DNA from 2 places in the Bacillus sp. LJBS17 genome. Region 1 is predicted to be linked to the other one. Evidence: a T-box and tRNA genes for the amino acid it is inferred to sense, from the RefSeq annotation. Region 1 holds a T-box; the other holds one or more tRNA genes.

Region 1 (7,023 bases):
CTGGGGGTGACAATGTCTCCATCATCAAAGGCATTGATCGTCTTAAGCAAATCATATGTTAACAGAACCCGCTGCTGATTAAAGGGATGCTCCTGATGAAACATATAGGTTTGGTAGGATGGAGAATAGATAAATACACTGTCTCTCATAGCAGGTCCCTTTGCTCTGACGGCCATACGACGTGGTGTCCATTTCTTTGTAATGCCTGCAAAAACGGCAGCGGATTCATCGTTTTTACACGGAAGACAAGCACTTTTACACCGGGATCGTCATGCGGATAAACAAGCACGCTTAATATTTTCACTTGAAGGTCTTGGCAAAGACTGCTGATCTCAGCGAGGCTTTTGGTGATGTCGTTTACTTTTATCTCAATTTGCGATCCCGGCTGGTCAGCGCCTGTCAATTTGACAAACGTCCGCAGCAAATCGGTTTTTGTTAAAATGCCTATTAATTTTTGATGGTGCACCACTGGAAGGCAGCCGATGCCATGCTCGTAGAACACGGCTGATATTTCTTCGACAAAATCTAACGGGTGGGCGCAGACAACATCCTTTTTCATAATTGAATCTACGCTTCGTGTGAGAAATAGGCTTCGTTTGTTTTCTTCAAAAATACTCGGGCTGGCCTGTTTCATGTCTCTGTCTGTAATCATGCCGATCACGTGTCGTTCTTCATCTACAACAGGCAGATGCCTGATATGGAATTCCTTCAGTTTGCATATTGCTGTTTCAAGCGTATCCGTCTTCGTTAATGTAATGACATCTCTTTTCATGATTTGCTCAACAATCATTATTTTTTCCCCTTTGCCAGTGTCAGTTAATACATATAACGATGATAAAAACGGAGCCTGTCAAATTGCTCAATTGATTCTTGGCTGACGTTTTTTCCAATGCGGGCCATCAGACAGTTTGCAGGGTGGGAGCTGATCTCCGGCTCATCCGTTGCAAACCAGACCAATCCGCCTGCATTCATCATCTTTTCCATGATCTTTCTGTATTCCCACACATCTTTTTTCATCCCTTTTAAATCCCAATGCCAGTAATATTCTGTCGTCATCACAATGTAGTTTTCCATTTGTTCATCCATCATGCTGACGGTCAGGAGCGTCTTTCCGACAGCGCATCCCCGATAGTCCGGCGCTACTTCGATGGCTCCGAGCTCAATCAAATCCTCCATATTTCCTTCAGACCATCTTTCGAGCGGGTCAGGATATAAATACGTGACATAGCCGATAATGGTTCGGCCATCTCTGGCAATAATAATGCGCCCTTCGGGAAGGCCTGCAATGTCGACTAGCGCTTCATGCTGCTCACGAGGCGGGCGAAATGCGGTTAAATCTTTATGAAACTCATAACCTGCCAAATCCTCTGGAGAGACAGGCCCTTCTATCAGTAAAGAGCCGGTTGCTGTTTTGATGTTTGCTGAATGGTATGTTTTATGATGTTCCACTAATTCACCGTCCCATCAATTCTTATCAAAAATACATGCCTTCTTTAAGAATACCAAATTATAAAGCGTTTTCAACATGGTTTATATTTTAAAAATTGAGAAGAATATGAATATATACTATAATAATTGTGACAACTTCAGCAAAGGGGGATGTTTGGGCATGAATTTGAAAGCGTTACCAGCAATAGAGGGGGATCATAACTTAAAAAACTATGAAGAAACGTACCGGCATTTTGATTGGGCCGAGGCAGAGAAACATTTCTCTTGGCATGAGACAGGGAAACTGAATGCGGCGTATGAAGCGATTGACCGCCATGCCGAATCGTTTCGAAAAAACAAAGTAGCGCTTTATTATAAAGACGCAAAAAGGGATGAAAAATACACATTTAAAGAAATGAAGGAAGAATCAAACAGAGCCGGGAATGTGCTGAGACGGTATGGAAATGTGGAAAAAGGGGACCGCGTTTTTATTTTTATGCCGAGATCACCCGAGCTTTATTTTATTATGCTTGGCGCAATCAAAATTGGCGCCATCGCCGGGCCGCTGTTCGAAGCATTTATGGAGGGAGCGGTGAAAGATCGGCTTGAAAACAGTGAGGCAAAGGTTGTTGTCACAACACCTGAGCTGCTGGAGAGAATACCGGTAGACAAACTGCCTCACTTGCAGCATGTCTTCGTAGTCGGGGGAGAGGCTGAGAGCGGCACGAATATCATCAATTATGATGAAGCAGCGAAACAGGAAAGCACAAGACTGGATATCGAATGGATGGATAAAAAAGACGGCTTTCTGCTTCACTATACATCAGGTTCCACTGGTACGCCAAAGGGCGTGCTGCATGTCCATGAAGCGATGATTCAGCAATATCAAACAGGAAAGTGGGTCCTTGATTTAAAGGAAGAAGACATTTATTGGTGCACGGCTGATCCAGGCTGGGTGACAGGTACGGTATACGGCATTTTTGCACCGTGGCTGAACGGAGCGACAAATGTCATCGTCGGCGGACGTTTCAGCCCGGAAAGCTGGTATGGTACGATTGAACAGCTTGGCGTCAATGTCTGGTACAGCGCGCCGACCGCTTTTCGGATGCTGATGGGAGCGGGAGATGAAATGGCTGCGAAATATGATCTAACTTCACTCCGGCATGTGCTCAGTGTCGGTGAGCCGCTAAATCCGGAAGTCATCAGATGGGGACATAAAGTTTTTAACAAACGAATTCATGATACATGGTGGATGACAGAAACGGGCAGTCAGCTTATCTGCAACTATCCTTGCATGGATATTAAACCGGGTTCAATGGGTAAGCCGATTCCAGGAGTGGAGGCAGCGATCGTTGACAATCAAGGCAACGAGCTTCCGCCGTACCGAATGGGCAATCTCGCCATCAAAAAGGGCTGGCCTTCCATGATGCATACCATTTGGAATAACCCTGAAAAGTATGAATCGTATTTCATGCCGGGCGGCTGGTATGTGTCTGGGGATTCTGCTTACATGGATGAAGAGGGATACTTTTGGTTCCAAGGCAGAGTTGATGACGTCATCATGACCTCCGGTGAGCGCGTCGGCCCATTTGAAGTGGAAAGCAAGCTTGTCGAACATCCGGCTATTGCAGAAGCAGGCGTAATCGGAAAGCCTGACCCGGTGCGTGGAGAAATCATTAAAGCTTTTATTGCACTCAGGGAAGGATTTGAGCCGTCTGATAAACTGAAAGAAGAGATCCGCCTATTTGTAAAGCAGGGTCTTGCAGCCCATGCGGCTCCGCGTGAGATCGAATTTAAAGATAAGCTTCCGAAAACCCGAAGCGGAAAGATCATGAGGCGCGTGCTGAAGGCATGGGAGCTTAATCTGCCGGCTGGAGATCTGTCAACAATGGAGGATTAAAAGGCGGCGTTGACACAGGATTTTATTTATGTTAAAAATGATATAGCTTCATATGAAAAGGTAAAGATTGAGACAAGTAGAATATCCTTACGTTCCAGAGAGCTGATGGCCGGTGAAAATCAGCACAGACGGATATATCGAATACACTCATGAACCGCTTTTGCAAACAAAGCCGGCCAGGCTTTCAGTAGTGAAAGAACGGACCTGATCCGTTATCAGGCAAAGTGATAAGACGAATGTTTGCATTCTCTTATTAGTAGGGTGGTACCGCGATAATCAATCGTCCCTTCGTGTAAACGAAGGGGCGTTTTTTATTTTAATCAAAAAAGGAGCTTTATCTTATGACTAACTTACTTGAAGACTTATCCTTCCGCGGATTGATTCAGCAAATGACAGATGAAGAAGGGTTAAATAAACAGCTGAATGAAGAAAAAATCCGCTTGTACTCAGGCTTTGACCCGACAGCAGACAGCTTGCATATCGGACACCTGCTGCCTATTTTAACACTTCGCCGTTTTCAGCTTGCAGGGCATCATCCGATTGCGCTTGTGGGGGGCGCGACGGGCCTCATCGGTGATCCAAGCGGAAAAAAAGCAGAGCGTACATTAAACACTGCTGACATCGTATCCGAATGGTCCCAAAAAATCAAAAACCAGCTGTCCAGATTTCTAGATTTTGAAGCAGCAGAAAACCCAGCTGTCATCGCGAACAACTTTGACTGGATCGGCAAAATGAATGTGATCGATTTCCTTCGTGACGTTGGTAAAAATTTCGGCATCAATTACATGCTGGCAAAAGATACGGTCAGCTCAAGAATTGAATCCGGCATCTCGTACACGGAATTCAGCTACATGATTCTTCAATCTTATGATTTCTTAAATCTTTACAGAGACAAAAACTGTAAACTGCAAATCGGCGGAAGCGATCAGTGGGGCAACATCACAGCCGGTCTTGAACTGATCAGAAAATCGGAAGAAGAAGGAGCAAAAGCGTTCGGTCTTACGATTCCGCTTGTCACAAAAGCAGACGGCACGAAGTTCGGAAAAACGGAAGGCGGTGCGATCTGGCTTGATAAAGAAAAAACATCGCCATATGAATTCTATCAATTCTGGATCAACACAGACGACCGTGACGTTGTCAAATACTTGAAATACTTTACGTTCCTTTCAAAAGAGGAAATTGAAGCGTACGCTGAAAAAACAGAAACGGCGCCAGAAAAACGTGAAGCGCAAAAACGCCTGGCAGAAGAAGTGACATCGCTTGTTCACGGACGCGAGGCGCTGGAGCAAGCCATCAACATCTCCCAAGCGCTGTTCAGCGGCAATATTAAAGAGCTTTCCGCTCAAGATGTAAAGGTAGGCTTTAAAGATGTTCCTTCTATGGAAGTTGACAGCACCCAAGAGCTTTCACTTGTAGATGTGTTGGTGCAATCTAAATTATCTCCTTCTAAACGCCAAGCGCGTGAAGACATCCAAAATGGAGCTGTTTACATTAACGGCGAACGCCAGACGGAAATCAATTATACCCTATCAGCAGAAGACCGTATCGAAAATCAATTTACTGTTCTGCGCCGCGGGAAGAAAAAATACTTCCTTGTGACGTATAAATAAGAAAAAGATCCTTTGCCACTGAAGGCAAAGGATCTTTTTGTTTACCGCATAGGAATGAAAGGAAAAGAGTATATTAGATAGGGCAAACACGACCAATCACCACCTTTTAAATGAAAGGAGCGCTAAAGTGTGAATCTCATGTGTACGATTGCAAAAGAACGGCTGCAGCAGGATTACTGGGATCAGCAGGCGCAAGATAGTGTTGGCCAGCAAGAGGCGAATGACGAAACAGACGATAAAAAAACCCCGACCGCATAGCGGCAGGGGTTTTTAAAACGATTAACGAGAGTAGAACTCAACGATAAGCGCTTCGTTAATTTCCGGAGCAAGTTCAGAACGCTCAGGAAGACGAGTGAAAGTACCTTCAAGCTTTTCAGCGTCGAAAGTAAGGTATTCAGGAACGAAGTTGTTCACTTCAACAGATTCTTTGATGATAGAAAGGTTTCTTGATTTTTCGCGAACACCGATTGTTTGACCAGGTTTCACAAGGTAAGACGGGATGTCAACGCGGCTTCCGTCTACAAGAATGTGACCGTGGTTAACCAATTGGCGAGCTTGACGGCGAGTACGTGCTAAACCTAGCTTGTACACAACGTTATCAAGACGAGAATCTAAAAGAATCATGAAGTTTTCACCGTGTTTACCAGCTAGTTTGCCAGCTTTGTCAAACAAAGTGCGGAATTGACGTTCGTTTACACCGTACATGTGACGAAGCTTTTGCTTTTCTTGCAATTGCAAACCGTATTCTGATAATTTTTTACGTTGTCCTGGACCGTGTGGACCTGGAGCGTAAGGGCGTTTTTCTAATTCTTTTCCTGTACCGCTAAGAGAGATTCCTAGACGGCGGGACAGTTTCCAAGATGGACCTGTATAGCGAGCCATAATGTGACTCCTCCTTTGGTTTTATTTTTGTGGAAAATAAAAACCGTCTGCTCTATTCGACCATGCACATTTTGTTTTCATGTATCCTCGCTCCAGCAGCAGAGAGTTACACGATACACCTTATTGATAAGGAACAAAATGAAAACATAGAAGCTGAACAAAAAGGCTGCAATATTTCACACAAAGGTCATTATATAATTTATTTGTTTTGAAGTCAACCATTCCTCCATTATTGCTTCACCGTTTATGATATAATAAACAAAAATTAGTGGTAAACTTTTAGGTGATAAAAATATGGTAGAACAAACTAAAGATCAATTATCCGCCTTTCATTATCATATGCTCGATTTTTTATTAACCAAATCTGAAAAAGTCACATTCACCGACTCTTTCATATGGCTGACTTCGGCTATTCAAACCTATTTTTCAACCCTTTGTGTTTCGCTTACACCGTCACCATCAGGCTTTGTGACAAAATTGGCAGATGGTGAAGCGCGTTTTTCCGCTTCAAAAATAAACGCTTCATGTTATCTGATTGAGGACGGCTCCGGCAGGCGTTTTCATCTTGCGTGCAGGCAGGATGAAGAGATTCCTGAAGGGCTTCCGGACGTGGTTGCTTCATTTTTAAACCAGTCGATGAAACAGGAAAGACTCTATAACAAAACGATCTACCAAAAAAAGATATACAAAATGACAGAGCTGTTCCATTCACTGCTTGATCAGACAGATGTGCTGAAGCAGCTTTTAGAAAGCTTGACCAGCACATTTTCTCTTTTTGAGTTTTCTTTATTTATATCGCACGATCAAGACCAATGTTTAGGGATACCTGCAAAAGAGCTGTATATGGAAGGGGAAAAATCCGATTCCTTTGCGCTCAAAGTGTATTTGTCCGGAGACATTTTGCGGAAAAATGAATCTGTCGCCTATATTCCGATCAAAGGACAGCAGGGCACATACGGGGTGTTGAAGGCTGAGGGAACGGGTGACAGCTTTCTTACTGATGCCTGCCTTGATGAAATGTCGCTGTTAGCAAACGCGGCGGGAAAAGCGTTTGAAAATGCCCAGCTCTACGAACAATCCAAAGCAAGCATCGCAAATTTGGAATTGATTAATGAAACATCACGCCGCCTGAATCAGCGGCTGACACTGACTGATACAATGAATGATCTGGCTGTGAGAATGGCAGAATCGTTTCAGGCAGAA
Region 2 (7,023 bases), 1.4 Mb from region 1:
TTTTGCGCGTATGTTCAGATGATTGACGGCCAAGATGATTTCGTCGCACCATGGAAAATATCCGCTCACAAAAGCGGGAAGCAAAAGCATGGCTTTTTTCGCATAGCCTTTTCCGTGATGCACAGCGTTTAAAGACAGGGAGCTGAGCAGTAAAGCAAATGGATTGTTAGAATAGGAAGCAAGCGTTTCTTTTGATGCATGTAAAATGAAAAAACCGACTGGAAGGTCGTCTTTTAAGATGACAACCGGGTATCGGTCCTGTATGCCCAGAGCCTGAGACAGCACCTCTTTCGGGAGGGAGGTAAAGCGTTTGTCATCGTTGGTGAGCGTGAATGATTGAAGCTCGGGCAAGTGTTCAGGCTTATAGAAGGATAAAGAAATGTCTTGAGTCATGGGGTGGCCTCCTTACAATATGTCGTCAAGCTCGTTTTCCGAAATGACGCGGTAGCCCGCTTGTTTTAACAGTGCGGCGGTTACTCCGCTGCCGGTGATTTTTTTCCCAGAGAATGTGCCGTTATAGATAAAACCGCTTCCGCAAGATGGACTGTTTTCTTTTAATATGACGGCAGAAGCGTTGATTTCTTTTGCGTAAGCCAATGTTTTCGCGGCGCCTTCCATATATAGTTCTGTGACGTCTTCTCCTGAAGCTGTCACGATTTTCGCTGTTCCATTGAGGACATCCTCGCCGGTGCCTCCTATGATTTCTGCGGGTTCGCGTGGGGTAGAGAAGCCGCCGAGAAGTTCAGGGCAAGCCATGACTGCTTTCTTTTCATCGACTAGTTTTCTGATTTTCTCCGACGCTGCGTGAGAGCCGTTATATCTGCATTCAATGCCTCCAAGGCAAGAACTGACTAGAATCATATTGGGTTCTCCTCTCTTGCTTTGCTTGTCTCTATCATAAAATAAATGGCTTTAGTTGGGAGGCTTTTTCAGTTAAAAAAGGAGTTAAAAAGTTTGAAAATAAAAAATTTAATTTTCCTCTTTACAAACAGGGGGTGACCTGTATATAATAACTTTTGTCAGCTCGACGAGAACACAACGGCCCGTTGGTCAAGCGGTTAAGACACCGCCCTTTCACGGCGGTAACACGGGTTCGAATCCCGTACGGGTCACCATTTGGAGGATTAGCTCAGCTGGGAGAGCATCTGCCTTACAAGCAGAGGGTCGGCGGTTCGAGCCCGTCATCCTCCACCATCTTGCCGGTGTAGCTCAATTGGTAGAGCAACTGACTTGTAATCAGTAGGTTGGGGGTTCAAGTCCTCTTGCCGGCACTGTTTTTTCAAAATTTTATGTGGAGGGGTAGCGAAGTGGCTAAACGCGGCGGACTGTAAATCCGCTCCCTCAGGGTTCGGCAGTTCGAATCTGCCCCCCTCCACCATTATTGGGCTATAGCCAAGCGGTAAGGCAACGGACTTTGACTCCGTCATGCGTTGGTTCGAATCCAGCTAGCCCAGTCACAGACACCTTTGATCAAAAGGTGTCTTTTTTCTTTTCGGAAAAATCATTCCAACTTCTAACTGTTCAGTCTGTATAATAATTTTAAAAATATGTTAAGGTAGTTTATTCACGAATTACCATCTACACCCTGCCAAAAATTTGATAAACTTATTTTATAAAAAAATTGAAACCTTTTGAAACGAAACTCGTATACATACAGACCGGTGAAGGCAGAGGTTAGATAAATATGGAAATGATGATTAAAAAAAGAATTAAACAAGTCAAAAAAGGCGACCAGGATGCATTTGCGGACATCGTAGATATTTACAAAGATAAAATTTATCAGCTTTGCTACCGTATGCTTGGCAATGTGCATGAGGCGGAGGATATTGCACAGGAAGCTTTCATCAGAGCGTACGTTAATATCGACAGTTTTGATATTAACCGGAAATTTTCAACTTGGCTTTATCGAATCGCGACCAATTTGACCATTGACCGCATTCGCAAAAAGAAGCCGGATTATTACCTCGATGCAGAGGTGGCTGGTACGGAAGGCTTGACCATGTATTCTCAAATCGCCGCAGATGGTGTTTTGCCTGAAGATGCAGTTGTGTCGCTGGAGCTCTCAAACACGATACAGCAGAAAATTTTAAAGCTTCCTGACAAATACAGAACAGTCATCGTATTAAAGTATATTGACGAACTCTCATTAATTGAAATCGGGGAGATTCTAAACATTCCTGTGGGGACTGTGAAAACGCGGATTCACAGAGGCAGAGAGGCTCTTAGAAAACAATTAAGGGATCTTTAAGTGGGGTGATGAAATGAGCTGTCCTGAACAAATTGTGCAGCTTATGCATATGCATCTTGATGGAGATATCCTTCCAAAAGATGAACACGTATTAAATGAACATCTGGAGACATGCGAGAAATGCAGAAAGCATTTTTACGAGATGGAGAAATCCATAGCGCTCGTACGGAGCACATCGCATGTCGAAGCCCCCGCGGATTTTACCGCTAATGTCATGGCAAAATTGCCTAAGGAGAAGAAAAGAGCTTCTGTAAAAAGATGGTTCAGAACCCATCCCGTTATCGCAGCTGCTGCGGTATTCATCATTTTGATGGGCGGGGGTTTTTTTAACAGCTGGCATAATGACCACAATTTCAGCGTGTCCAAGCAGCCGAATCTTGTGGTTCATAACCATACTGTGACCGTGCCAGAAGGTGAGACGGTCAAAGGTGATGTCACTGTTAAAAACGGCAAGCTGATTATTAAAGGCAAAATAGACGGGGATGTAACCGTCGTAAACGGCGAAAAGTATATGGCCTCTGCTGGACAAGTCACCGGTCAGATTGAAGAAATCAATCAATTATTCGACTGGACATGGTACAAGATGAAGTCTGCGGGGAAAAGTGTACTCGATGCATTCAGTCCGAACGGAGAAGAGTAAAGCGCGTTAGCCGCTTTGCTCTTTTTTTGCGGGCTGAGAGGGCTGGCACATTTCACTTGCTAAATCGAAATGTGGTATAATGGGCTCGCTATGTAAAGTACATATGCGTAACCCGTAAAACACAAAATACGAAATGACTGAAATCTTGGAGGACGAGGAAATGGCTTTTGAGGATATCCCTTTTTTGCAGTACCTCGGCAATGCCGTTGATATTCTCCTTGTTTGGTATGTGATATATAAATTGATTATGGTGATACGCGGCACGAAAGCGGTTCAGCTGTTAAAAGGAATTGTAGTCATCGTGCTTGTTCGTATGGCCAGCCAATATTTGGGCCTCAGCACACTTCAATGGCTGATGGACCAAGCGATAACATGGGGATTTTTAGCAATTATTATTATTTTTCAGCCTGAGCTGAGAAGAGCGCTTGAACAGCTAGGCCGCGGCCGCTTTTTTTCGAGGAGCGGCACGCCTGTTGAAGAAGCGCAGCAGAAAACGATTGAGGCCATTACAAAGGCGATCAATTATATGGCGAAACGCCGTATAGGCGCCCTGCTGACCATTGAGCGGGATACTGGAATGGGGGATTATATTGAGACTGGCATACCACTGAATGCCAAAGTCAGCTCTGAGCTGCTGATCAATATTTTTATCCCAAACACCCCGCTTCATGACGGTGCGGTGATTATGAAAAATAATGAAATTGCCGCGGCCGCCTGTTATCTGCCGCTTTCTGAGAGCCCGTTTATTTCAAAAGAACTGGGCACGCGGCACAGAGCAGCTGTCGGTATCAGTGAAGTAACAGACAGTTTGACGATTATTGTGTCTGAAGAGACCGGCGGCGTCAGTGTGGCAAAGAACGGCGACCTTCACAGAGAGCTTACAGAAGAAGCGCTGAAAGAAATGCTTGAAGCCGAGTTTAAGAAAAACACCAGAGACACTTCTTCTAACCGCTGGTATTGGAGGGGCAAGAAAAATGGATAAATTCTTAAACAACCGCTGGGCTGTGAAAATCATTGCTCTACTTTTCGCGCTCTTGCTTTATGTGGCGGTTAACAGCAACCAAGCACCGACTCCGAAAAAACCGGGTGAATCTTTCTTTCCGACATCAACAACTGATGAAGCAACTCTGACTGATATTCCGGTTAAAGCGTATTATGATGATGAAAATTACGTCGTGACGGGTGTTCCGCAAACGGTTAATGTCACGATAAAAGGCTCGACAAGCGCCGTGAAAAAGGCTCGGCAGACCAAGAACTTTGAAATATATGCTGATATGGAACATTTGAAAACCGGCACACATAAGGTTGAGCTTAAGGCCAAAAACGTGTCGGATGGGCTGACAATCTCAATTAATCCGTCTGTTACGACAGTGACCATTCAGGAACGGACGACCAAAAGTTTTCCCGTAGAAGTGGAGTACTACAACAAAAGCAAGATGAAAAAAGGCTATTCTCCGGAGCAGCCGATTGTCAGTCCGAAAAATGTGCAGATTACCGGATCGAAAAATGTCATCGATAATATTTCTCTTGTAAAAGCTTCAGTGAATTTGGAAAACGCAGATGAAACGATTGAAAAGGAAGCGAAAGTGACTGTCTATGATAAAGACGGAAACGCGCTTCCTGTCGACGTGGAGCCCTCGGTCATCAAGATTACCGTTCCGGTGACAAGCCCGAGTAAAAAAGTGCCCTTTAAAATTGAACGGACAGGAAGCCTTCCTGACGGTGTCAGCATAGCGAATATTGAATCCAGCCCCAGTGAGGTAACGGTTTACGGCTCACAGGATGTGTTGGATTCTCTTGAATTTATTGACGGCGTCAGCTTAGATTTAAGTAAAATTAACAAGGATTCCGATATCGAGGCAGATATTCCGCTTCCTGACGGTGTCAAAAAAATCTCACCGTCAAAGGTGACTTTGCATATAGAAGTCGATAGTGAAGCGGATCAGAAGTTCGAGAATGTCCCTATCAAGACTGTAGGGCTGAGCAGCTCACAAAACATTGAATTTCTTGATCCTGAATCACAAGCGATAGATGTAACGGCTAAAGGCTCTCCCACGAATATAAATAAACTGAAAAAATCAGATATTGAATTGTATGTGAATGTTTCAGATTTAGAGGACGGGGAGCATAGCGTGAAGCTTGAAGTGAACGGGCCACAGAATGTAACTTGGTCCTTGGGGCGGAAAACCGCCAAAATCAAGCTGACGTCTAAGAAAAGCAATACATCAACGAATGATAACAGCAGCAATACATCAGGGAACCAGGATGACACAGATAAACAAACAAATGATCAAAAGAACAATCAGCAAGAAGATACAAAGAACACTGATAAAAACAACAACGATCAAAACCAAGACGAAAATAAAGATCAAAACCAAGATCAGGATGAGGATGAATCCACTGCGAATTCACAATCCTCATCGGAATAAAAAAGGAGCGATTATAAAATGGGCAAGTATTTTGGAACAGACGGTGTAAGAGGTGTCGCCAATAGTGAGCTTACACCTGAGCTGGCCTTTAAAGTCGGACGTTTCGGCGGTTATGTGCTGACAAAAGACAAACAACGTCCAAAAGTGCTGATAGGCCGCGATACACGCATCTCCGGCCATATGCTGGAGGGAGCCCTTGTCGCCGGACTTTTATCCATTGGCGCAGAAGTCATGCGCCTGGGTGTCATTTCTACACCAGGTGTATCTTATTTGACAAAAGCGATGGATGCAGAGGCGGGCGTCATGATTTCCGCTTCTCATAACCCAGTGCAGGATAACGGCATCAAATTCTTTGGGGGAGATGGATTTAAGCTTTCTGATGAACAGGAGGCTGAAATTGAGCGCCTGATGGACGAACCTGAGGATAAGCTGCCAAGACCTGTCGGAGCAGACCTTGGACTTGTAAACGATTATTTTGAAGGCGGACAAAAATATCTGCAATTCTTAAAACAGACAGCTGATGAAGATTTCACAGGCATTCATGTGGCATTGGACTGTGCCCATGGCGCAACGTCATCCTTGGCGACACACCTGTTTGCTGATTTAGATGCAGATGTTTCTACAATGGGGACTTCCCCGAACGGATTAAACATTAATGACGGCGTCGGTTCGACTCATCCCGAAGCGCTCAGCGCGTTTGTCAAAGAGAAAAACGCGGATCTCGGTCTTGCGTTCGACGGTGACGGCGACCGCCTGATTGCTGTCGATGAAAAAGGAAATATTGTAGACGGCGACCAAATCATGTACATATGCTCAAAACATCTGAAATCAGAGGGCCGTTTAAAGGATGATACAGTGGTTTCAACCGTGATGAGCAACCTCGGCTTCTATAAGGCGCTCGAAAAAGAAGGCATCAAAAGCGTACAGACAGCTGTCGGCGACCGCTACGTAGTAGAAGCAATGAAAAAAGACGGCTACAACGTCGGCGGAGAACAGTCAGGACATCTTATTTTCCTTGATTACAACACGACAGGGGACGGATTATTGTCTGCTATTATGCTGATGAACACTTTGAAAGCAACAGGCAAGCCGCTGTCAGAGCTTGCAGCTGAAATGCAGAAGTTCCCGCAGCTGTTAGTCAATGTGAGAGTGACTGATAAATATAAAGTTGAAGAAAATGAAAAAGTAAAAGCAATTATTTCTGAAGTTGAAAAAGAAATGAACGGCGACGGCCGGATTTTGGTGCGCCCTTCAGGAACTGAACCGCTCGTCCGTGTCATGGCTGAAGCGAAGACGAAAGAGCTGTGCGATGAGTATGTCAATCGCATTGTTGAAGTCGTCCGGTCAGAAATGGGATTAGAGTAACGAAGTCTATTATCAGAGAGTGAACAAGACAAGCGAGGTTTACATAAGATAATTGTGAGACATACGGCAAAGTTGTTTAAAAAACAATTGACCGTTTATGCCACATGTTGTAAAATCAAGCTTGTCTTGTTCTTATTTTCTCAATAGGAAAAGAAGACGGGATTATTGCTTTACCTATAATTATAGCGCCCGAACTAAGCGCCCGGAAAAAGGCTTAGTTGACGAGGATGGAGGTTATCGAATTTTCGGCGGATGCCTCCCGGCTGAGTGTGCAGATCACAGCCGTAAGGATTTCTTCAAACCAAGGGGGTGACTCCTTGAACAAAGAGAAATCACATGAT

What was found. The T-box of region 1 lies ahead of tyrS (tyrosine--tRNA ligase). A T-box ahead of a tRNA ligase gene usually reads a tRNA of that ligase, here a tRNA-Tyr.
Region 2: it has a tRNA-Tyr gene. The T-box ahead of tyrS (tyrosine--tRNA ligase) is inferred to sense a tRNA for this amino acid. The anticodon was not compared.

The regions. Positions count from the first base shown of each region.
Region 1 is NZ_CP079759.1:2,941,099-2,948,121, reverse strand. It holds gene KXZ66_RS15250 (acetoin utilization protein AcuC) at 1-149, opposite strand, end outside; gene KXZ66_RS15245 (acetoin utilization AcuB family protein) at 146-790, opposite strand; gene acuA (acetoin utilization protein acetyltransferase AcuA) at 817-1,449, opposite strand; gene acsA (acetate--CoA ligase) at 1,610-3,328, shown strand; T-box leader at 3,383-3,619, shown strand; gene tyrS (tyrosine--tRNA ligase) at 3,670-4,938, shown strand; gene KXZ66_RS22645 (small protein SR7P) at 5,068-5,196, shown strand; gene rpsD (30S ribosomal protein S4) at 5,218-5,820, opposite strand; gene KXZ66_RS15220 (diguanylate cyclase domain-containing protein) at 6,115-7,023, shown strand, end outside.
Region 2 is NZ_CP079759.1:192,495-199,517, forward strand. It holds gene KXZ66_RS01080 (GNAT family N-acetyltransferase) at 1-393, opposite strand, end outside; gene KXZ66_RS01085 (2-thiouracil desulfurase family protein) at 406-861, opposite strand; tRNA gene KXZ66_RS01090 (tRNA-Glu) at 1,041-1,115, shown strand; tRNA gene KXZ66_RS01095 (tRNA-Val) at 1,119-1,194, shown strand; tRNA gene KXZ66_RS01100 (tRNA-Thr) at 1,199-1,271, shown strand; tRNA gene KXZ66_RS01105 (tRNA-Tyr) at 1,294-1,378, shown strand; tRNA gene KXZ66_RS01110 (tRNA-Gln) at 1,383-1,454, shown strand; gene sigW (RNA polymerase sigma factor SigW) at 1,685-2,248, shown strand; gene rsiW (anti-sigma-W factor RsiW) at 2,262-2,888, shown strand; gene cdaA (diadenylate cyclase CdaA) at 3,049-3,870, shown strand; gene cdaR (CdaA regulatory protein CdaR) at 3,863-5,317, shown strand; gene glmM (phosphoglucosamine mutase) at 5,336-6,682, shown strand.